2 linked regions of the Saccharicrinis fermentans DSM 9555 = JCM 21142 genome follow. The protein of the gene in region 1 interacts with the protein of each later gene in a pairwise test. Links are inferred from orthologs where the notes say so. Each region holds a gene or a part of one and is shown in the gene's direction. Other genes may lie near its edges. The genes, in order: priA and CYTFE_RS0118720.

The links.
Region 2: the proteins of priA (region 1) and CYTFE_RS0118720 interact in binary tests that used the Escherichia coli proteins (3 or more experiments, as listed by UniProt). The link is inferred for Saccharicrinis fermentans DSM 9555 = JCM 21142 from one-to-one orthologs.

The regions. Positions count from the first base shown.
Region 1 is NZ_KI912107.1:3,857,865-3,870,430, forward strand. The notes cover bases 5,172-8,267. They hold priA (replication restart helicase PriA), read left to right. Parts: upstream 5,172-5,533; coding sequence 5,534-8,002; downstream 8,003-8,267. Other genes in these bases: CYTFE_RS0115710 (DMT family transporter), read right to left, coding at 5,172-5,295; CYTFE_RS0115720 (NAD(P)/FAD-dependent oxidoreductase), read left to right, coding at 8,076-8,267. In the rest of the region: pfkA (6-phosphofructokinase), read right to left, coding at 1-636; CYTFE_RS0115690 (4-hydroxy-3-methylbut-2-enyl diphosphate reductase), read right to left, coding at 642-1,523; cmk ((d)CMP kinase), read right to left, coding at 1,614-2,318; type IX secretion system protein PorQ, read right to left, coding at 2,698-3,723; CYTFE_RS0115705 (YkgJ family cysteine cluster protein), read right to left, coding at 3,924-4,415; more of CYTFE_RS0115710, read right to left, coding at 4,402-5,171; more of CYTFE_RS0115720, read left to right, coding at 8,268-9,113; CYTFE_RS0115725 (bifunctional heptose 7-phosphate kinase/heptose 1-phosphate adenyltransferase), read left to right, coding at 9,183-10,184; CYTFE_RS0115730 (ParA family protein), read left to right, coding at 10,413-11,213; CYTFE_RS0115735 (ParB/RepB/Spo0J family partition protein), read left to right, coding at 11,344-12,225; CYTFE_RS0115740 (DUF5683 domain-containing protein), read left to right, coding at 12,259-12,566.
Region 2 is NZ_KI912107.1:4,580,207-4,592,651, reverse strand. Bases 5,015-7,989 are described here. They hold CYTFE_RS0118720 (single-stranded DNA-binding protein), read left to right. Parts: upstream 5,015-6,234; coding sequence 6,235-6,744; downstream 6,745-7,989. Other genes in these bases: gldE (gliding motility-associated protein GldE), read left to right, coding at 6,767-7,989; mutY (A/G-specific adenine glycosylase), read left to right, coding at 5,115-6,197. In the rest of the region: CYTFE_RS0118740 (coiled-coil domain-containing protein), read right to left, coding at 1-1,435; CYTFE_RS0118735 (Rne/Rng family ribonuclease), read right to left, coding at 2,901-4,451; CYTFE_RS0118730 (HU family DNA-binding protein), read right to left, coding at 4,725-5,009; more of gldE, read left to right, coding at 7,990-8,122; gliding motility lipoprotein GldD, read left to right, coding at 8,343-8,933; CYTFE_RS27200 (4'-phosphopantetheinyl transferase family protein), read left to right, coding at 8,937-9,563; CYTFE_RS0118695 (phosphoglycerol geranylgeranyltransferase), read left to right, coding at 9,601-10,332; CYTFE_RS0118690 (transposase), read right to left, coding at 11,040-11,414; CYTFE_RS30890 (ISAon1 family transposase N-terminal region protein), read right to left, coding at 11,535-11,771; tsaA (tRNA (N6-threonylcarbamoyladenosine(37)-N6)-methyltransferase TrmO), read right to left, coding at 11,917-12,405. UniProt on the Escherichia coli protein: Plays an important role in DNA replication, recombination and repair. Binds to ssDNA and to an array of partner proteins to recruit them to their sites of action during DNA metabolism. Acts as a sliding platform that migrates on DNA via reptation.

The DNA.
Region 1 (12,566 bases):
TCCCTTTTCTAAAAAGGTATACAACTGTTTAAAATCGGTATCTATCTCAGGAACCAAAATAGCCTCTGCTCCTGAGGCAATACCACTACGAAGCGCCAAAAAACCAGCATCACGCCCCATCACCTCAATAAAAAAGAGTCGGCTATGTGCACTGGCTGTATCCCTAATTTTATCCACGGCTTGAACAACCGTATTCAAAGCTGTATCATAACCAATGGTATAATCCGTGCCAAAAAGATCATTATCAATGGTTCCAGGAATACCAACAATAGGAATATTATATTCCTGACTAAAGATACGGGCTCCGGTAAATGTTCCATCACCACCAATCACCACCAGGCCATCCACACCACTCTTTTTCAAATTCTCAAAGGCTTTTTTACGACCTTCGGGTGTTCTAAACCCTTCGCTCCGTGCCGATTTTAAAATAGTACCGCCCTGATGAATAATATTACTTACCGACTTGGAAGTCATTGGCTCCATTCTATCCTGAATCATGCCATGATACCCTTGTTTAATGCCCACCACTTTAAGCTTATTAAATATGGCAGCTCTCACGACTGCCCTAACAGCAGCATTCATTCCCGGAGCATCCCCTCCCGAGGTCAACACTCCCACTTTTGTAACTTGTCCCATAAAGTTTATTTGTCTTTTGTTATCATTTTAATTTGTCGGGCTACATTTTCCATTAACCAAGGGGGCGTAGAGGTAGCGCCGCTAATGCCAACAGATCTTATAGCAGGACTAAACCATTCTTTTTTCAATTCATCCACGTCACTCACAAAATACGAACAGCGATTCGCCTCCAGACATTTAGCAAAAAGCATCCTAGCATTACTACTTTTCTTTCCGCCCACAAAAACCATTACATCATGCTTTTGGGCAAAAAGCACGAGCTTTGGTAGTCGACCGGCCACTTGCCGGCAAACGGTATCATATGACTTAAACTCGACCTGAGCACTGATGTTTTCTTTCAGATAGCTTGAGATACGCTTAAACTCATCAATGCTCTTGGTTGTTTGCGCATACAAATGTGTCGCCTTGCTAAGGTCGATTTTTTCAATCTCGTCCATCGATTCTATTACAATAGCTTCGTTTTCTGTTTGTCCAAGCAGACCAACCACTTCGGCATGACCTGCCTTACCATAAATAACTACCTGACCATTCTTTTCTTTCAACTCCATCCATGAGTTTTTAATTCTCTTTTGAAGTTTCAATACAACGGGGCAAGTGGCATCAATCAGTTGAAGGCCCAGATCCTTGGCCTTTTGATAAGTAGCAGGAGGCTCACCATGTGCCCTTATCAGCACTTTTTTACTTACCTTACTTTGCAAAGCAATATCAGCTATCGATCTCAACCCTCTCTTTTCGAGTCTCTCCACCTCCATGTTATTATGAACAATATCCCCCAAACAATAAAGGATATCATTATTTTCCAACGCTGTTTCCGCTGCTTCTACCGCTTTTACAACTCCAAAGCAAAAACCTGAAGCAGGATCAATTTCGATGTGTAAAGATGACATTTTATGGATATTTTTTTTACGCTATGAAAGGTGCTGTGCACAAAAGTTAGAAATCCTCGACGAATCCTTTTTAACATATATGCACCATCCTCACTGAATCAACTTTCTATTTCTTAGTTCCCGAACAATAAAATCGAGTTGCTCTTCTTTGCTCATCTCTCCATTGTCCAATACAATCGCATCCGCTGCTTTTCTCAATGGGCTTTCCTTGCGTGTTTCGTCAATATGATCACGTTTTCTTACATTTTCCAATACTTCTTCAAAGCTAATGCGCTCATTTTTTTCCTTATATTCTTTAAACCGACGTTCTGCTCTTATGTGCGGCGAGGCTGTCATAAACAACTTCAAATCAGCATGGGGAAAAACCACGGTACCAATGTCGCGTCCGTCCATTACAATGCTATCGGTTTCACCCATCTTTTGTTGTAGTTCAACCATTTTTTTCCTCACAAATCCCAAGGCGCTTATTGCACTCACATGATTACTCACATCCAAACCTCTAATTTTATCTTCTACTAACTTACCGTTTAGATAAGTATCGTTGGCTTTCGTTTGGGCATCAAACTTAAAAGAGATGGTGATCTCACTCAAGACTTTTTGTAACAAATCCTCGTCTATACCCCCTCCTTTAATAATATTATTCTCCAATGCATAGAGAGTAACGCAGCGGTACATGGCTCCTGAATCGATAAAAATGATATTCAACAATTTAGCTAGGTCTTTGGCCACAGTACTCTTTCCGCACGAGGAATAACCATCAATGGCAATTACCACTTTTGAGTTCGTATCAGTCATTAATAAAATATTTGAGCCCGTAAAAATACTATTTTTGTGTACTGATGGTACAAATTTCTGAAATTAAAGCCGAAAAAAACGCGAGAAAGTTTAGAACAATAGATCACTATCTCTGAGAAACACAACTCATCAACTTAAACAACTACACCAACTCCACAACTTAAACAACTACGACAACTCCACAACTCGCCATCTCAAAACCTCTCTCCACCGCCGGACACAGCTATTGTTCTGGTCTACCCTGCGGTCGTTTATTGATAGCTGATATATATGAGAATCACTCTTTGAATGCATGGCACCATTTCATAGGCGTGGAGACTCACCTGTATCAATCCCTCAAGCACAGTATGTGTAGTAATAAAAAAGAATTATGACAGTCCTATCTGAAATTTGACAACTTAGTCGATACCGAAAAATGATTGGAAGCACCACCCAAATGATAACGAGCCGATCCGTAAGAAAACAAAAACTTGTATACCCGGAAACCAAATCCCCAGGACAACCCTGCCGTTGACATACGATTCTCAAACCCTAGCTCCTGTCTTCTCCGATAATTATAACCAAAATCAACGTGAAAGCTCTTGGAAGGCATAAATTCCACACCCACCACCATATGACGCAAGGCCTTGTCGCCAAAGCCGGCATCCTCGGTATTGTCCACAAAACCAGAGTTATTCGAATTCTCTGCATCATAAGGACTATAGGTCAAATCCCAATTCAAAAGACTTTGCAAGGTTAATGAAAAACGAAAAGGTGCATGTTCCAATTTTTTAGTAAATCCAATCTGCAAGTCAGAGGGCATGTCCTCCTGTATTTGGTCATAGGAAGAGATTTGTGATCCCACATTTTTCAACACCAGCCCCATGGAGAAATGTTTATCAGACAGGTTATAGTGCACCCCAAAATCAGCTGCAATCCCCAACGAACTATACACATCTAACTTTGAATACACAGGCTTCACAGTCAAACCCATAGAAAAAGCAGGTGACAACTGACGGGCATAAGTCATATTAAAGGAATATTCGGCAGCACTAGCTATCCCCATATCTTCCCCCTCGTTGTTGGTTCTTTGAAAATCGCCATAATTAACATTGTGAATACCTAAACTAAAGGTACCCACCTCTTTGAAATGTCTGGCAAAACCCACATAACCATAATTAATTCCGGTCATATAAGGCACATAATTCAACACCAAGGCTCCATCCATCTCCTTTTGTAGCAAAGCTGGGTTATGATAGGCCATATTAATATCATCATCAGGAATAGAAACATTAGCACCGCCCAATGCAGCCACACGAGCCGAATTGGTCAAATTCAAAAAATCATATGTACTTTCTCCTCCTCGCTGCGCCCCAATTGTTTGAGCTATTCCCAACCACATTATAATGTATAAATACTTTTGCATATATATTTACTTATTCCTTACTAACCTTGAAAACGACAAATATAAAGTTTTAGTGCTTATGAAACACAAACAGATAGAAGTTTAAGACCGCTTATGCATTGAAAACCGGCAACAAGCAGGCTTTAAAACATCACGCATCTCCAATCACCACAATGCTACCTTATGCAATAATGAAAAACATAGGCTCACATACATATCTTCTAATAGACCCTTTTCATGGTCTCCAACACTTCATAAACAGCCGGACATACAAAAGAGTTTCGATAAGTAAGGTTCAATATCTGATAAAAACGCTTTCGATCTGTATGGGGGTACTCCCGACAAGCTCGTGGCCGCACTTCATAGATCATACAATAATTATCATTCATTAAAAAGGGGCACGGGGTTTCTTTAAAAACATAATCATGATCCTCATCTAATTCAAAATACTGATCAATCAATGCAGGCCGTTTCATCTTTAGGTGTTTAGCCATTCGATCGATATCACGATCGGTAACAATAGGACTAATTGTTTGACAACAGTTGGCACAGTCCAAACAATCCAAGCGCTCAAACACCTCCACATGGGCATCCAGAACAGTACCATCCAGCGTCTTAGGCTTTTTCTTACGCAACCGTGTAACAAAGGCTTTATTTTCTTTGGCTTTATTATGGGCCAATTCTTTGTACCGCTCCAAATCAAGCCTCATCATTTATTCTTTTAATTTGTGCCACAAACAGTCCACTTACCACAATCACAATACCCACAGCCTTCTGCCCATCCAACACATCGTCCCGCAACCACCAGGCAAAGACAGCCGTAAAAACAGGAATCAGGTTAATAAACATATTCGATTTGGCTACCCCCAACACTTTTAAGGCCTTTGTAAAAAAGATAAAAGCCAGCGAAGAAGCAAAAACTGCCAGCTGTACAATAGCTAACCAAGAATCAGCAGAAAGAGTGGAACGCATCAAATTTTCATGCTCCCACAAAAAATAAAAGGGCAAAAACATAAATATCCCCAAAAAATTCTGATATGCTATGATATTAACCGCCGTATACCTATGCGCTAACTTCTTCAACGTCAACGAATAACCTATAGTAGACAATACAGCCACAAACATCAGCATGATACCAAGCAAAGAGGCATTCAGTTCAAATCCATTTTCAAATATCATGGTTCCCACACCTAAAAAAGAAATAGCCATTCCCAATATAGCCCATACAGTTATCCTTTCTCGCAAAAACAGAAAAGCAAAAAGGGTGGCAAACAAAGGAATCGTAGATACGATAACAGCAGCCAGGGTACTGGACACCAACTGCATACCAAAGCTCTCCCCCATAAAATACATAAAAGGCTCAAAAAAAGACAGCAATAAAATAAGCTTATAATCTTCTTTTTTAATGGCAGCCATCTTTCCAGTAAGCAGCAAAAATAAAAACAACAGACCCGAACTGATAATTAACCTAATAAGAACGGTAGAAACAGGTTCAAAGGATTCATAAGCCACCTTTACCCACACAAAGGAAAAGGCCCAAAAAATCATAGATCCAATAATATATAGAACAGATGCTGTACTTACTTTTGACATAGACCACAAAAATTGAAGCGCAAAAATAGACATTTTAACCAGATAAATAAACGTTTCATCAGATGTTACCCTTACTTAATGCGAAAAAAGGCATGTAGAAAACTTGTACTTACCCCTAGCGATTTTAAATTTGATAACGATCTTGCTTTTGAAGTTTTCACAAATGATCTTTTTCCTCGCCGGCAGATACCTTCAACAGCTAAAATTTCTATACATTTGTGAGAATTTTCTTTTTTATATGGAGACCACATATTACACAGATATTATATTACCACTACCCTTGCACCGCTTATTCACCTACGAGGTTCCGGAAGAATGGATAAACATGGTGGAAATTGGTATGCGCGTGGTTGTTCCTTTTGGCAAAAAGAAATATTATTCAGGCATTGTGTACGCCTTGCACGACCAAAAACCAGAAGCATACGAAACCAAGCAAATTATATCGATACTTGACAATGCGCCGGTAGTATCTGAAACACAATTGCATTTTTGGAAATGGATAGCTGAATACTATATGTGCACTCTAGGAGAGGTGTATAAAGCAGCTTTACCTTCAGGGCTTAAGTTGGAAAGCGAAACCAAAGTGCACTACAATTCAAACTGGGTTGCTAAGGAGAAACTAAGTGCCAAAGAATCCTTGGTTTTAGACTTTCTATCCGAAAAAAAGACAGCAAGTGTACAGGACATCAATAACATTACCGAGCTCAAAAGCTCTTTACCGGTCATCAAGTCTCTACTCGACAAAGAAGCCCTCTTTGTCAGTGAGCGTTTAAAAGACGGATATAAACCCAAGACCAAAAAGTTACTCCAACTGGCACCTGACTATTGCCGCGAACAAAAGCTACAAAACGTATTTACAGAATTAGCCCGGGCTCCCAAACAACTGGAGGTTCTTATGTTATTTCTCACCCTAATCGGGGGAGCTCACGAAAGCAATTACAGTAAGGCAATAGACAAAAACCTGGTAAAGGAAAAAAGTGGTGTTTCAACATCTGTCCTCAGTGAATTAATAAAAAAAGGCATCCTGCTGGAAGTGGAGACTGCTATCTCAAGATTGCAGACCGACGCATTAACAACAGATGGATTACACGAACTCAACCCGGCTCAACAAAATGCCAAACAAAAAATAACAGAGCTCTTCCAGGAAAAAGATGCGGTACTGCTACATGGAGTCACTTCCAGTGGTAAGACCGAAATATATATCCATCTGATAAAAGAACAAATAGACAAGGGCAAACAGGTGCTCTATCTGCTACCAGAGATTGCCCTAACCACCCAAATCACATCTCGCCTAAAAAAAGTATTTGGCAACCAGATAGGCATTTATCACTCCAAATACAGTGATGCCGAGCGCGTAGAAGTATGGAACGACATTCTACACAAAAAAAATTACAAGGTGGTAATTGGTGTGCGCTCCTCCATTTTTCTTCCCTTTGACAAGCTGGGCTTCATCATTGTGGATGAAGAACATGAAAACACATACAAGCAATTTGACCCTTCGCCCCGCTACCATGCCCGGGATGCAGCAATGGTACTAGCACATTTGCACAAAGCCAAAGTACTGATGGGAACGGCCACTCCTTCTATTGAAACATATAGAAACACACAATTGGGCAAATATGGATTGGTAGAGCTAAACGAAAGATTTGAGGGCATCAAGATGCCACAAATCATTACCGTTAACGTGCGTGAAGAACAACGAAAAAAGAAGATGCACTCCCATTTTTCCGCCACCCTGATCGACCATGTTACAAAAGCCATTGAACAAGGAGAACAAGCCATCCTGTTTCAAAACAGAAGAGGTTTCTCTCCCTATCTGGAATGTACCCAATGTTCCTGGGTTCCGAAATGCGATTATTGCGATGTAAGTTTAACCTACCACAAACACATCAATCAGTTGGTATGCCACTATTGTGGCCATTCCTGCTACCTTCCCAAGACCTGTAAGGCATGTGGTTCACCCTCTTTACAAACCAAAGGCTTCGGTACCGAAAAGATAGAAGAGGACATCAAAATTATCTTCCCCGATATCAAAGTCGCTCGCATGGATTTGGACACCTCAAGAACACGTAGATCACATGAAAATATTATTGGAAGCTTTGAACGTGGCGAAGTGGACGTCCTCATAGGTACGCAAATGATTTCAAAGGGACTGGATTTTGATAATGTAAGTGTTGTCGGCATTTTAAATGCAGACAGCATGCTCAACTATCCCGACTTCAGAGCTTTTGAACGCAGCTTTCAGATGATGGCACAAGTGGGAGGACGCGCGGGACGTAAACACAAACAAGGAACGGTTATATTACAAACTTCCAACCCAGACAACCCTGTCATATTAAACGTAATCAACAATAATTATAAAAACCAATATCAATCAGAATTAGCAGAGCGAGAGCTTTTTAAATACCCACCATTTTATCGCTTAATTCACCTGACCATTAAACACAAAAATCCCAACACCGTTCATCAGGCCTCAGATTACTTCGGACAATATCTTCGTGGTCTTTTTAACGAACGCGTTGTGGGTCCCCAGGCACCTACCATCAGCAAGATACAGAACTGGCATATCCGTAAAATCATGCTCAAGATCGAAGGAGGTGTATCTCTCCATAAAGTAAAAGCCATGGTTCGTGACGCCATTAACACGGTGGTCTCCCACCCCGGATTTAAAGCGGTAATCATCCAGGCCGATGTAGATCCAATGTAAAAAATCGATCAGACATGCACAACAATTTAGCTCCTCATAGGTTATTTATCCTACACGCTCAAATACGAATACATTGAAGGACTATTTAATTGTTGGTCAAGGACTGGCAGGAATGCTGATAGCAAATCAGCTTATACAAAATAAGCAATCATTTTTGGCCGTTGCTGACAAAAAACAAATAGCGGCTACTACAATAGCAGCAGGCATGTTCAACCCCTTGGTATTTCGCAGAATCACCAAAAGCTGGATGGTAGATGAATTATTGCCCGAGATGTATACCACCTTTAGGCAGTTAGAAGAAAGACTTAAAGCTAAACTTATTTACCCGCATCCCATCGTAAAATTAATTAGCCAGGAGGAATACCCACAATGGGTCAAAAAAGAAAAAGACACTGACGTAGGCAAGTACATCCAAAAACTAGAAAGAGAAAACCACATCGAAGGCATACACCCATTTTATGCCTCTGCCACCATTGCACATAGCGGCTATATGGATCTGCAGACTTTACTAACAAAGTTTCACCAAGAAATAGCACACCAAAACAGCTTAACATATGATCATTTCGAACACAAAGATGTAAGCATACACAAAAACCATATTTTATGGAAAGGCACTCCCTTCAAAAATATTATTTTCTGCGAAGGCGCTTTTGCAATCAACAATCCCCTATTTACCGAAGTCAACTATAAACTGACCAAAGGAGATGTACTAACCCTGGACATGGAAGACATCGAGCTACATCATATCATTAATAAAATGGCTTTTCTTTTAGAGAAGAAAAAAGGCGAATTTTTATGTGGTTCCACCTACAACTGGAGTGGCCTTGATTTTTCACTCCATCCGAAAGATCTAAATTATTTAAAAGAAAAAATATCTGCCATTCTGCATAAACCCTTTAAAATAAAAAGCCATAAGACTGCCATCAGGCCTACAGTGAGCGACCGAAGACCCGTATTAGGCACCCATGCAAAATACAACAACGTACATTATTTCAACGGACTAGGCACAAAAGGCGTGATGTTGGGGCCCTACTTTGCCAAGCAAATGATCGCTTATTTACACAAGGAAAAAGAGTTATATCCCGAAGTTGCCATTAATAGGTTCAGGTAAACATGAAAGTGATGATAAATACCCATAAGCACTTGCCCTTTTTTTATATATTTGTGCAAAATCAAGAACATGTCACAAGACTATTTTGCAAATATATTTCAGTCTTTTAACGATAAAAACATCCTGATACTGGGCGATGTGATGATTGACTCATACCTATGGGGTGATGTAAACCGCATTTCACCGGAAGCTCCGGTGCCAATTTTATCGGGAATTGGAAGAGAGAACAGATTAGGAGGAGCAGCCAATGTGGCACTCAATATTCAGGCACTGGGTGCCAACCCCATTTTGTGCTCCGTTATTGGAGATGACCTCCGTAGCCACGACTTTTTTAAGTTACTCAAGAATCAAAAACTAAGCAAAGAAGGAATTGTCACCTGCAAGGATCGCATGACCACAGTAAAAACAAGAGTCATCAGTCAACACCAACATCTATTGCGGGTAGATGAAGAGATTTGTACCCCCATTGATCAGGATTCAGAAGAAAAATTATTGACCAAATTAAGGCGACTAACAGAAACAATACGGGTAGATGCCATCATATTTGAAGATTATGACAAGGGCGTTATTACACCTTCGGTGATAAAAAAGGTGGTAGACCTATCCAATAACAAAGGTATTCCCACACTGGTAGACCCCAAAAAAAGAAACTTTAATGATTATAAAGGTGTTACATTTTTTAAACCTAACTTTAAAGAATTTAATGAGGGCTGCAAACTAGAACTCAGTAAAGGCAATACGGAAGAACTGATAGCAGCCGGCAAAGCATTTCAGAAAGAGCAAAACATAGAGATTTTAATGATCACCCTGTCGGAACATGGGGTCTTCATCAACACCAAAGATGATGAAGCGATTCTGATACCTGCTGAAGTAAGAAGTATCTCTGACGTGTCAGGAGCCGGCGACACTGTCATCAGTGTTAGCTCCCTATGTCTTATACAAGGAATGGAGACCAGCCTGATAGCAAGAATAGCTAATATGGCAGGCGGACTGGTATGCGAAGAGTCAGGCGTTGTTCCAATTAACAGGAACTTACTCCTTCAGGAGTGCATACAAAATATTGAATTATAAACTTGTAAATAACAATTGTTTATAACTTTATTGTTAAAGTAAAACTTTTAAACCTTTTTGGGTATATGATTTTTTAATTAAAAGTTTAACTTTGACTGACTTTTATAGTAAAAAATATTAAGCTATATTGATCCTTATCACAAAGATCATACAGCTTAATTTACAACAATATACGATCACGGTTAACTAATAATTATAGAATTAAATTATCATTTTAATTTCCGTAATATGGGAAAAATCATTGCTCTGGCAAATCAAAAAGGAGGTGTTGGTAAAACAACAACAGCAATTAATTTAGCAGCGAGTCTCGCTGTTTTAGAATACAAAATTTTGGTTGTTGATGCCGACCCACAGGCAAATGCCACTTCTGGTTACGGTTTCGACTTAAGAGAAATTGAAGCAAGTATTTACGAATGTATCGTTGACGGCATTGACCCGAAAGATGCATTGCTAAAGACGGAGATAGAAGGACTGGATATTTTGCCTTCGCACATCGATTTGGTAGGTGCCGAAATTGAAATGCTCAATAGGCCCAACAGAGAGAACGTTTTAAAAGATGTGCTTTACAAAATAAGAGACCAATATGACTTTATTTTTATTGATTGCTCTCCTTCGCTGGGTTTAATAACCGTCAATTCATTAACAGCAGCCGACTCGGTGATTATCCCGGTTCAGTGTGAGTATTTCGCCTTGGAAGGACTCGGTAAATTACTGAACACCATTAAAATCATTCAAAGCAGGCTTAACAAGACCTTAGAAATAGAAGGTTTCTTATTAACGATGTATGATTCACGTTTGCGATTATCGAATCAGGTAGTAGAAGAGGTACAGCGACATTTTCAAGATATGGTGTTTGACACCTTGATTACCCGTAACATCAAACTGAGCGAAGCACCCAGCTACGGTAAAGCCGTGGTAGAGTATGATGCATCCAGCAAGGGTGCGGTTAGCTATCTTAACCTGGCCCGTGAGCTTTTACAAAAAAACAATATGACCAAAATCGACAACCAAGATAAAGTGATCAAGTAGTCGATACACTCAACATACAGGGAAGCCGTTCTCTACTTGCAAAAAGCAACAAGAACGGTTTCGTCATTACAAACAACAAACTAAATCATAAGTTATTCGGTATTTTCCGAACAACTATTATAGTATTAGAATGGCAAAAAAGAACGCTTTAGGAAGAGGGCTGGGAGCTCTTATTGATAATGCAGATGAGGTTAACAGAGGTAAACCTTTAGAGGGAATGGACGAAATTGAAGTGAGTAAGATTGTAGCCAACCCATGGCAACCTCGCTCTCGCTTCGACGAAGAAAAATTAGATGAACTAGCCAAATCAATAGAAAAAATTGGTGTCATACAACCGCTGACTGTGCGTAAGAGCGGCAATAAATATCAGCTGATTGCTGGTGAGCGCCGGTTTAGAGCTTCAAAAATAGCAGGACTGGAAAAAATACCAGCCTATGTGCGTACCGCCGATGACGAAACCATGCTCGAAATGGCATTGGTAGAAAATATACAGCGCGAAGATCTTGATCCCATAGAAATAGCCATCAGTTACCAACGCCTCATTGATGAGTGTAAACTTACCCAAGAGAGCATGTCGGAACGCGTTGGTAAAAAACGGGCAACTGTCACCAACTACCTACGCTTACTCAAACTACCCGCAGAGGTTCAACTGGGACTACGTGACAAAAAACTTGGAATGGGACATGCCCGTGCAATTATTGGTATCGAAGATCCACAGACACAAATTAAAATTTACGAAGAAATCGTAACCAATGATTATTCCGTGCGTAAAGTGGAAGAGGTTGTTAGAGAGCTAAATGCCCCTAAAGCCGAAAAAGAACCCGCTAAAGATAAAGCAGCGCTACCGGAAGAATACAAGCAGTTAAGTGATCAGATCTCATCCGTATTTAATACCAAAGTACAATTTAACCGCAGCGAAAAAGGAAACGGTAAAATTGTAATACCCTTTAAATCAGATGAAGATCTGGAGAGAATTATAGCCATTTTAGATAAAGCAAACACAAAGGAATAGTTTTTGCTGTAGGAGCATCTGTTGTAGAAAAATATGTATTTGAATTTTTTATTGGTGAAGAAAAATAAACTGATCTTCTTGGTTGCAATTTTTTTTGTGACGATGCTTGGCTATTCCCACGAAACCTCTGCTCAAAATAATGAGTTTAACATTGTTTCGGCAGATACAGTGGTATCAACACCTGTGGTATCTAAACCGCTTGTTGTCAAGACTCATTCTCCTCATAAAGCCACGTTTTATTCAGCTATTCTACCTGGATTAGGACAAGCCTACAATAAAAAATATTGGAAAATTCCCATTTTATATGCCGGTATTGGTGGTGTCATTTATGGCCTGGATTT
Region 2 (12,445 bases), 720 kb from region 1 along the record:
TGGCTTCAATGACAGCTTTGGCTTCAACCGCAGCATCATAAGCATCTGAGGCATTATCAAAAGCAAGTTCTTTAGCTATATACACATCTTTAGCAGCAAAATAAGCATTTCTTAAAGCTTCCACACCGGCTTCAGTAGTAGTTCCACCAATTTCTTCTTCGTAACCAGTCACTACTAGTTTAAGGAAGTCGATGATTAATTGTGCATCTTCTTTATCATCTGCATCAGAAGTAGAGCTTACAATATCTTCGTAAAAATCAATTTCTCTAAATAAATAAGATGTACTTCCACCTTCTGCTTTCAATCGAGCATTGGCAGCTACCATGTGTGACTCTTCCAATTCATAATCATAAGTAGTAAACAATTCTGCATCTACTTCATGTTCAACCGGATCGTTTCCTTCAAAGTCATCCACAACATCTTTAAGATCGGATGCGTAGTTATAAGCGTCAAATGCCTCATCCATTAAATACTCAGCGTCCATTTCATAACCTGATTTGGTAGTTAGGGCACCAATTGTTCCGTTCACATTGATGACATAATATTGTCCATCATAAGCTAAACGAGCATCAGACATGTTTTGAGCAGCAAGACGAACTTTATCTTCTTCATCTTCTAATAGTACATCTGTTTCTACGATACTTGCTTCTAATGCAGCAACTTCATCTTTTGCAGAAACAATTTCGGCGTCAATAGAAGATAAATCAGTAAGAACAGCTTCATAACGAGCCTGTAAAGCTTCTTGGTCGGCTTTATCAGCATTTTTTTCAGCGATTACTTTAGCCAATTCATCAATTAATTTTTCAGAATCACCGCCAATTGCATACAATTTATCCAATGCAATCTCTGCTGTAAGTCCTACAATTTCTTCCTGAAGATTAGTGATCTCTACAGTAAGCACATCGTAACGATCTACATAAGTTTCTAATACAGAGTTTTCAATTTCTTCTGCAGCCACTCTATCTTTAAGATCTTGCAAAGCCTCTGCTAAATCTTGTTGAGCTTCTGCTAAAACTTGCTCATTCACTAAGGCAGCTAATTCAATAGCGTTTTCAGCATCAGCCAAAGCCTTTTTTTGCTCAGCCAAGGTTACCTCTAATTGCGCTTCTAAAATAGCTATTTCTGCAGCATCACGCTCTGCTTGAATACTATTCTCAAGCTGTTTTGCCTCGTTTTGTAACACTTGATAATCTGCTTCTGCCTCAATAACTTTAGCCTCAGCAAGTTCAACTTGCGCTCTGGCATTATCATAGGCAGCTTGTGCAGTTGCAAGGATGGTTTCTGCTTCTGCCTTCGCATTAATCAATGCAGCCTGTGCTTGCCTCATGGCATATACACCATCAGACTCCTCATTATCAATACAACCTGTAAAGGTTAAACTTAAAGCTAATGCCGCGCTAGCAAAAGACACTAAATTACGTTTCTTCAGTCTCATAATTTTTTACTGTTAAAATTTAATTATCGTTAAACGGCTGCAAAAATAGTTTTTTAAGTTTTGACTTAAAGAGAACGAATTTAGTTCTGACAAAACCTAGAGTTATTATGGTTAACGTGCATTTTTACATGACTAGCGATATATATTCAATGACCAATGAAATTTGATTTCGAATACATTAGGTTAAACAGAATTTTACATGAATAAAGTAACAACTAGAAGATAATTATCAATAATTAATTTTTTTGAGGGATAAGCAGTTACAGGGTCAGTTCATAAATTTCTATCCTTATCACCACAAAGAATAATTTGACAAGTCCATAATTCTTATGATAACCACAATATGAGTAATATGCTTAATATGAGTATTGTAAAAACATGCGTCAATAACGCGTAGGCTGTTATTCACAGTGCTATTTTTAACAAATATTTAACAACTAAAAACTATTACGAACATTAGCATATAAGAGGTTATAAGAATGATTAGTATTCTTCATAAAACAAAACATTAGCTAAATAAAACCAGGTGAAGTATAAATTACAGCACTAAACTTAAAAAGCATAACTTTTTAATCGTGTTATCCACTCTTAATCAAAGACAAAAAAGGCTACCGGTGTCGTAATGTAAAAAACAGATTGCTTGGGGTCAGTGCCAAAAGTTGGGTGTAAATATTGGGTATAGTTGTCGTGCAAATATTTTTGTTAATCTGAATAAAAAGAACTTTACATCAACAACACCTCTGAATTGCCTTCTGAAATCCTTTATTTTGCAGTGAAAGATTCTGCTGCAGCATTGGTACTTCCGTTATCTGTAACTACTTGTATTTTGCTTGAAGTCATTTCAAGGTTGAAAATATTGTTACTGTATAGAGAGGATAACTTGATTCTTTTGATACATACCCTGCTTTTGCTGCTTATCGATATGTCCTTTTTACTCAGGAAAGTATATATTAAAAGGCCCTCATGAATAAGCTTCGCTAATTTATCATTGCCATAAAAAGGACCAAAAAGGTCTAGAACAATAGATCACTTCCTTCCCTACATCAGCTTTCCTTTCCGTCCGGCGCATACTTCCTTCCCTTCAAAACCAGCCGCACTACCACCTCAAGTGCGCCCAGATAAACTTCAAGACTCTGACAGCTTATGGCATTAGAATCGACTAATTTCTTTAAAAAAAGCAGCATACTCTTCGCTTATTCGAGTACCCTGCGCTATTACTTCCCAATTACGGCTTACCTTTTTCTTTTTACTATCTATCGTAATCTCTCAACCTCGTCGCCTTACCTTTAGCTTTACTAGCATATTACGAATAGGATAATCATCAATATAACGAGCTTCCATAAAGCCACTCGACCTATAGAGATAAGATTGGTATGATGATGGTATGATGTCTTTTTCTTCAGGTGTTAATTCCAACTGTTTATCGTAGATATGCTAGTTTGTCTTTAATAAAAAAAGGGTTGACCTAATGGTCAACCCTTTTTTCTTTATCTTCGGTGATCTTGAACTCTAAAAAACTTAATGAGGCGGAAGGAATCATCTTCAGTCCAAAACCGTATTTGAACTTCCATTTTAGAAAAACGGATGGGAAGCCTTTCGTTAGATACGCTCCCAGATAAGGATGAACCTTCAGGGTCAACTTTTTACTCTTTTGTCCTTCGACAGCTTTTTTTATACTGTCTTCCAACTTCTCTTCGAGTAGGATGGCGGGTGCAATTTTTCCTGTTCCATAGCAGGAAGGGCATGTCTCATCGGTTTCGATTGACAATTCCGGTCGTACACGTTGGCGGGTAATCTGCATGAGTCCGAATTTACTCAGCGGAAGGATGTTATGCTTAGTTCTGTCAGAAGTCATCGCTTCCTTCATTTTATCATACACTCTTTGCCTGTGTTCCGACTTTTGCATATCAATAAAATCGACCACTATAATTCCACCCATATCTCTCAATCTCAACTGCCTTGCAATTTCATCGGCAGCGGCAAGGTTTACATCCAAGGCATTATTTTCCTGGGTACTTGCATTTTTTGATCGATTTCCGCTATTCACATCAATAACATGAAGCGCTTCGGTGTGTTCGATAATAAGATATGCACCGCTTTTGAAGGAAACTGTTTTTCCAAAAAGCGATTTAATCTGTTTTTCAATTCCAAATTGATCAAATAAAGGGACGTCCCCTTTAAATTCTTTCACAATTTTTTCTCGATCGGGCGCAATCAAGCCCACATACTCTCTAACCTCTTTACACATTTCCTGATCAGAAATGTAGATGCTGTTAAATGAAGGACTCATAATATCCCTAAGAATGGCTGAGGTACGGCCAATTTCACCAACAACTAATGCCCGTGGCTTAAGATTAAATAATTTGGCAGTGGGCTCGTCCCAGCGACGGGTAAGGGTTTTCAACTCCTTATCCAGCTCGGCTACTCGTTTGCCTTCTGCCACAGTTCGGACAATAACCCCAAAATTCTTGGGTTTAATGCTAATCAACAGCTTTTTCAAGCGGTTTCGTTCTTCGGCAGATTTAATTTTCTGACTCACTGAAACCTTATCTGAAAAAGGCATCAACACTAAATTGCGTCCTGCAATGGATAATTCGGAAGTTAGCCTCGGCCCTTTCGTTGAAATGGGTTCCTTAGCTATTTGCACCATCACTTCCTGACCTACGGAGAGAACTTCTGAAATGGTACCGTTTTTATCGATATCCAGCTCAGCTTTCATTTTGTGTAAGGCAACGCCTCCCTTTTTAGTAGTCTTGGCTATATTAAGAAATTTCTTTAGGGTACGAAACTGGGGTCCAAGATCCAAGTAATGCAAAAAAGCATCCTTTTCGTATCCTACGTCAACAAAAGCAGCATTCAGTCCTGGCATAATTTTTTTCACCTTTCCCAGGTAAATATCGCCTACGGTAAACTGTACGTCGCCTTTTTCCTTTCTTAACTCTACCAATCTTCTATCTTCGAGCAATGCAATAGAAAGCTCGTCGGGAGATACATCAACAAATAGTTCTGCACTCACAATAGTAGGTATTTCAATAATAATAAGAACTTTTGTCCCGGCTTGTTTCCGAGAACTTTTTTTTATGCCCACATAAAACAAAGAACAAACAACGAAGAATACTCTTCTAATGTTTGTTCTCTATTATGTGTTCACAATAAGATGGGGAAGATTATTTCTTCTTCTTGTGCCTATTTTTTCTAAGCCTCTTTTTACGCTTATGCGTAGCCATCTTATGCCTTTTTCTTTTTTTTCCGCTTGGCATACTACAAAAATTTAACTATTAATAACCAATTACTTCACATTATTCTTCACCTTAGTAACGAAGCTTTTCGAAGGCTTAAACGCCGGAATAAAGTGTTTAGGAATAATGATAGTAGTGTTTTTAGAAATATTGCGAGCTGTTTTTTCAGCTCTTTCTTTTACAATAAAACTTCCAAACCCACGTAAATATACATTTTTTCCCTTAACTAACGAACCTTTTATCGTCTCCATAAAAGCTTCAATAGCCTTTTGAACTGTAACCTTCTCAATTCCGGTATCTTTTGAAATCTCGTTTACAATATCAGCCTTTGTCATCTCTCTTTAAAATTATTTAATTATCAACTAATTACATTAATTTTCTAAAATTCAGAATGCAAAGATATAACGAATTAGAAAAATAAAAAAACAAAAACTCTATTTTTGATAAAAATAATTGAGATGGGTAAATTCAGTAGTGACTTGATTTTGTGGTATAAAGAGAATAAACGCGATCTACCATGGCGCCGTACCAGTGAGGTATATAGGGTTTGGGTATCAGAAATTATACTCCAACAAACACGTGTAAATCAAGGTATAAACTATTATTTAACCCTTACCGAGGCTTTCCCAACCGTTCATCACCTGGCGCGGGCCAGCGAAGACGAGGTATTAAAACTATGGCAAGGATTGGGATATTATTCTCGCGCCAGAAACATGCATGCAGCGGCTAAATATGTATCACAGGAATTAAACGGCGTATTTCCTGACACCTTTGATGGCTTATTAAAGCTAAAAGGCATAGGACCGTATACGGCCGCAGCCATCAGCTCCATATGCTATAACCAGCCACATACGGTGGTTGACGGAAATGTATTTAGGGTGCTCACACGAATTTACGGTGTCGAAACCGCTATCAACACCTCCCAAGGAAAAAAACAAATCGAAGAACTGGCACAAAGCCTCAATGACGGTAAGGCGTATGGAGACTTTAATCAGGCCATCATGGAATTTGGGGCCTTGCATTGCACACCTCAACTACCTGCATGCCAATGCTGTATCTTCAGTGATACATGTTGGGCATTACAGCACAATAAAGTCCACCTTCTTCCCGTCAAAGAAAAGAAGTTACAGGTTAAAAAACGATACCTCAATTTTATAGTACTCTTCAACAAGGAAGAACAAACGGTCATTCAGCGTCGTAACCACAACGATATTTGGCGAGGTCTTTACCAGTATCCACTCATAGAAACCACGCAAGTCATCTCACCACAAAACCTACTGAACACCGACGAGCTCAGGGAGTTAACTGCACAACAGGACATACATCTCATTTCGGAATATTCATTCAAACACCAACTGACCCATCGTCGGTTAATCATTAATATACTAAACATTCAGATTCCTTCACTGGCACATTTAACAAGCCCCCAATACCAACTTATTAAAACAGATCAAGTAAACAAATACGCCTTTCCCAAGCCTTTAAGCAGAATATTTAACGAAACACCTAAACATCGTTTGTAATCGATAGGAACTTTTGTATTTTTATCCATCCAAAATAATGAATAAAATTATGTCTGTAAATAAGGTTATTTTAGTAGGAAATGTAGGAAAGGATCCTGATATAAGATATTTCGAAAACGACAGGGCGGTAGCTAACTTTCCCTTGGCAACAACCGAACGCGGATTTACAACCAGTTCGGGACAACAAATACCAGAACGTACCGAATGGCATAACATAGTTATATGGGGTGGTTTGGCAAAAGTAGCCGAAAGCTACGTAAAAAAAGGAACCCAGTTATATATTGAAGGCAAGCTCCGCACGCGTTCATGGGACGATAAGGACGGCAATAAAAGATATACTACTGAAGTATATGTAGATAACCTTCAATTGCTGGGTCGCAAATCAGATAACCCGGGCAGTCAGGCTCAAGCTGGTAATTACGGAGCTCCGGCACAAACGCAAAACCAACAGCCTATTTCTTCACCACCTCAAGCTCAGGCAGGTAGCAGCTCGGGTAACGATGATATTTTGGGAGAATCTTCCGAACAGGACGATCTACCATTCTAGTATTCACTTAATTTCTAAGTTCTTGGAAACAGACCTGATTAACTTATCCGTACTTCCATATTTTTCTATCGTAGAATTGCAGCCCTTAACCATAGGGACTTCAATTTCTATATTTGTATTAATAATTTTACTTGTCTTCTCGGCCTTGCTATCTGGTTCCGAAGTAGCATTCTTTTCTCTTTCTCCAACAGATCTGAATGATATCGAAGAATTGAACAACAAAAACGGACGACTGATCCTCAAACATCTGAAGTCACCGGAGCAACTTTTAGCTACCATACTCATTGGAAATAACTTTGTGAATGTTGGCATTGTGATTCTTTCGGCATTCATTAACAATTCCATCCTGAACTTTGGAGAACTGGAATGGCTAAAATTTGTGGTCGAAGTAATTGGCATTACAGCTATCATACTTTTTTTTGGTGAAATATTACCCAAAGTATATGCATCTCGATTCTCACGAAGTTTTGCAGAAACAATGGCCTATCCCATCTATCTACTAAAAGGCATTTTTAGTCCGCTAAGTGCCATATTGGTAAGCAGTTCCAACTTTGTTAACAAACGCATCGCCCGAAAAACAGGTTCTATTTCGCTGGATGATTTATCGCAAGCATTAGAAATTACAGGCGATGAGATTACCGAAGAAATAGAATTACTGGAAGGCATAGTAAAATTTGGCAATATTAGTGCAGCTGAAATCATGACCGCTCGTGTTGATGTGGTAGATATTGATATCGCTTCTGATTACAACAAAGTACTCTCGGTCATCGTTGAATCAGGCTATAGTCGAATACCCATTTTTGAAAATACACCTGATAATGTAAAAGGGGTACTGTATGTGAAAGACCTGCTTTCACATATCAATGAAGACAAAGATTTTGAGTGGCAAAAATTGATTCGTCCACCTTATTTCATTCCTGAAACTAAAAAAATTGATGACCTGCTGGAAGAATTCCAGCTCAGTAAAATACACATGGCCATAGTGGTTGATGAGTATGGAGGCACCTCTGGCATAGTTACACTGGAAGATATATTAGAGGAGATTGTTGGTGAAATTGCTGACGAAAACGATGATGAAGAATCGTTTTATGCGCGACAACCCGACGGTAGTATCCTTTTTGAAGGCAAAACACTGCTTAACGATTTTCACAAAGTAACAGAAATAGATGAAGATGAATTTGAAAAAATAAGAGGAGAAGCAGAAACACTTGCCGGCCTCATGCTGGAAATAAAAGGAGAAATACCGGATAAAAATGAACAGATCAAATACAAAAAATATGTATTTACCATCGTTTCTGTAGATTCAAGAAGAATACGAAAACTAAAATTTGAGGTTAAACCTTCAAAAGAAAAAAACAAATACCCAAAACACAACTAAACATTGCGTCAGGCATCCTTCATTCAATAATTTAAATGCATAAGACAAACCATGGAAATTATTTTACACACAGAGGGATGATTGGTTTCAGCGATTTCCATATGGCTATAAAGATAAATTATAAACAGATGAAACTGGCAAGGCCAGCACAAATAATTGAATACCTAGGCGAATGATTAAAAATTGTACTGGTTAGTAAGTTTCGTTAATTTTTAAAAAAATGAAAAATGTAATTATTATATTCGGATTAACATTCATGCTTTTCTTACTTTCGTGCAAACACCACGGAACACCAAAGCCAAGAGCTTACTACCGAATAACATTTCCGGCGCACGAATATCAGCCCCTGAATGAGGAATGCCCCTATCGCTTTGATGTTCCTGTTTATGCCAACATACTTAAAGACACCCGTTCGCATAATGCCGAAAAATATTGGTATAACATGGACTATCCCACATTAAATGGAACTGTTCACATCAGTTATAAGACAGTCAACAATAATATCAATGAATTACTAGAAGACAGTCGCAAACTGGCTTATAAACACTCCGTAAAAGCAGATGCCATTGGCGAGCGCCTCTTTGTTTCTGAAGAAAAGCGAGTATATGGTACCCTGTACGATATAAAAGGCAATGCTGCATCTTCGGTTCAGTTTTATTTAACAGATAGTACACAACACTTTGTTCGGGGATCACTGTATTTTGATGCCATTCCTAACAAAGATTCCCTAGCGCCTGTAATTAACTTTGTTAAAGAAGATATCTCTCATTTAATGGAAACCTTTGAATGGAAGGAAATGCCCAATTTTTGAAGAATGGCTCAAATATTTAAAAGAAATACAGAAAAGAAAGGTCTCGTGGTAGTTTGGAAGATAGAAGAAAGCGCTGACGAACTATTACAATACCTAAAGCTCAGAAGGCAAGATCTGGAAAGAGTTAAGTCATTCAAGCTCGAAGCCCGAAAGCAAGAATTTTTAGCTGCCCGCTGTTTAATTAAACAAGTATTAGGAGCAGAACCGGAGATAGATTATCTTGACTCAGGTAAACCCATTCTTAAAAACTCCCCATACAAAATCAGCATTAGTCATACCAAAGGCTATGTGGTAGTGGCATTTTCAGAAAATAACTTAACAGGCGTTGACATAGAACATCCATCTGACAGGGTAGCACGGGTATCCAAGCGTTTTGTTAGCTCACAGGAAGAAAGATTTATTCCCGACAACAAAAAAGTGGAGTATTATACGATAATGTGGTGTCTTAAAGAAAGCATGTATAAAATGTACGACAGACAAAATAGCATCTTTAATATCAACTTCATATGTCATCCCTTTAAACTGCAGAGAGAAGGAAAAATAAGCGCTACCTTTGATTTTGAAGAACGCCGAACCATGGACTTTGAATACCTCACAACAGAAGACTTTTATTTGGTTTATCATTGCTGAAATAACATACAGCAATACACAAATTTGACGCATTATTATGATACTATCTACCATACACGAAAAAATAAAAACTGGCCAGAAACTTTTTGCTGTCCTGATTGATCCGGATAAATTTCCACAGAAGAATCTATTAAAGATTATTACTGCCATGGAAACAGCCAGTCCGGACTTGATTCTGGTTGGAGGTAGTTTGGTAAACGACCGTGTTGAGATGGTAGTAGATGTGTTAAAGAACAACCTAAATATTCCAGTTGTCTTATTTCCTGGTAACCTCATGCAGCTTACCCCCCATGCTGATGGTATATTATTCATTTCTTTGATCTCAGGGCGAAATCCAGAACTTCTAATTGGTAACCACGTGGCTTCCGCTCCTTTTCTGAAAAAAACGGGCATGGAAATATTATCTACTGGTTATATTCTCATTGATGGTGGAACTATCACTTCGGTTGAGTACATGAGTCAAACACGCCCCATACCGGCTAATAAACCAGAAATAGCGGTAGCCACCGCAATAGCAGGAGAAATGTTAGGCCAACAACTTATCTATCTGGAAGGCGGCAGCGGCGCACAGAATCCAGTATCTGGAGAAATAATACAGGCCGTCAAAAAAAATATTTCGATTCCTTTAATCGTCGGAGGAGGACTAAATACCGTTGAAAAAGTAAAAACAGCATGCCAATCGGGTGCTGATATCATAGTGGTGGGAAATGCCTTCGAAAAAGATTTATCCCTATTAAAGAAATTTAAAGAGCTTATCCATACATTCTAATCTTCACACAAAGCACACATCACTTTACGCTTAACACGTCAGTCCCTTCTGATTTTAAGAGTCGGCCGTCCCGCTAATCCAGGGTCAGTGCCAAAAGTTGGGTATAAATGTTATTTATAGTTATCATGCAAATATTTTTGTTAATACGAACAAGAAGAACTTTACATCAACAACACCTTTGTATTGTCTTCTCAGGTCCTATACTTTTGTATTGAAAGATTCTGTTGAAGCATTGGTACTTTCGTTATCTAATTGAGAGCAATGTTTCTAACTTATATGATAATTTTCTTTGCTTTTGAAACTTCCGTTAATGTCCTTTTTATCATTGCCATAAAAAGGACCAAAAAGGTCTAGAACAATAGATCACTATCTGCCCTGCATCAACTTCCCTTTCCGTCCGGCGCACACTTCCTTCGCGCTAGGCCAACAGCACTACCTCCTCAAGTGCGCCCAGGGAAGCTTCTCGCCAACGCCGGCCCCGGGGCTATTGTTCTGGCCAACACTGCGGTCTTTTTACTGATTGTTGTGTGTTTAAAATGGGAATTATTCATTCATTGAGAGTTATTGAATATGGTTATGGATAAGTTGTAAAGACTTTCGTTATACTTGAAATTATTATTGAAATCGAATATCAACATATTTAATTACAAACTATTAGCTTCAAAGTATCAGTGCCAAAAGTTGGGTGTAAATGTTGTTTGTAGTTGTCATGCAAATATTTTTATTAATCTGAATAAGAAGAATTTTACATCAACAACTCCTCTGAATTGCCTTCTGAAATCCTTTACTTTTGCATTGAAAGATTCTGCTGCAGCATTGGTACTTCTGTTATCGAAGAAATTAATGATGTTCTGAACATGAAAACGGTCGATTATCCTGGTAGCCTTTGAAAAACATTTTTTAACAATTTGGTTCATGCTATATGCCATATCTAACGTCACTTCCTTAACTATACGCCGTTGCTCGTCAGTGAAATTTTCTTTAATCAATTTGATAATATCCACGGCATGCTCCAGTTGGTTCCAATCAGTATAACCACTCAGCTTATTCTTGTACTGGCGCTGAAAGTTACGACCATTCACGCCCAGATAAACTTCAAGACTCCGACAGCTTATAGCATTAGAATCGACTAATTTCTTTCAAAAAAGCAGCATACTCTTCGCTCATTCGAGTACCCTGCGCTATTACTTCCCAATTACGGCTTACTTGTTTCTTTTTTTACTATTAATCGTAATCTCCCAACGTCGTCGCCTTACCTTTAGCTTTACTAGCATATTACGAATAGGGTAATTATCAATATAACGAGCTTCCATAAAGCCACTCGACCTATAGGGATAAGATTGGTATTCTGATGGTATAATGTCTTTTTCTTCAAGTGTTAATTCCAACTGTTTATCGCAAATATGCTTTCCGCTTGAAGATTTTCTATAGGATACGATCTGGAAATAATCTAATATCCCTTCTGGTAAGAATAGAGCCAGTAGCTCCGATGATAGTTCTTCTTTCTCAATTTATTAAATCCGTTTCTATTTAACAGCTAAACAGATACTTTTTTTTAACAGACCCAACTTTTTTGCGTGATCCCTAATCCACAAAGCGATCATCAGATTTTGTTTTAAAAACAATACTTTGATCTTTCTTCTCTAGCCAGCCAGATGTAGCATCCATACGATTGTCTGCCTGCCTAAAAAAAGGCTTTATATCCAGCAAAGGCGTTTCATTGAGCATATCCACTTCTCTTACAAATAATTTATTGCCCTCTACCCTTTCCAATTTAACGGTTGATAAACCTATCGCATTAGGACGTTTGGGAGAACGTGTTGCAAATACACCGTGCGCTTTGTCATCCATATAAGGCACTACAGATAATTGATGACCAGTGACTTTATTCAGGTGATAAATTAATGTAATATGAGAAAAACCATCCATATCCTTCAAACCCTCAACAAATTCATCATTAATCAAGATATATCCTTGTGCATCTTTAGCACCTGAAGGTTGAATAGGCATATTATCCAAAGATTGATACGGAGTATAAATAGTACCAATGTATTCAAAAGTAACATGATTCATGCGTTTATAATTTATATTTGTCGCATTAAACTCATCGAAA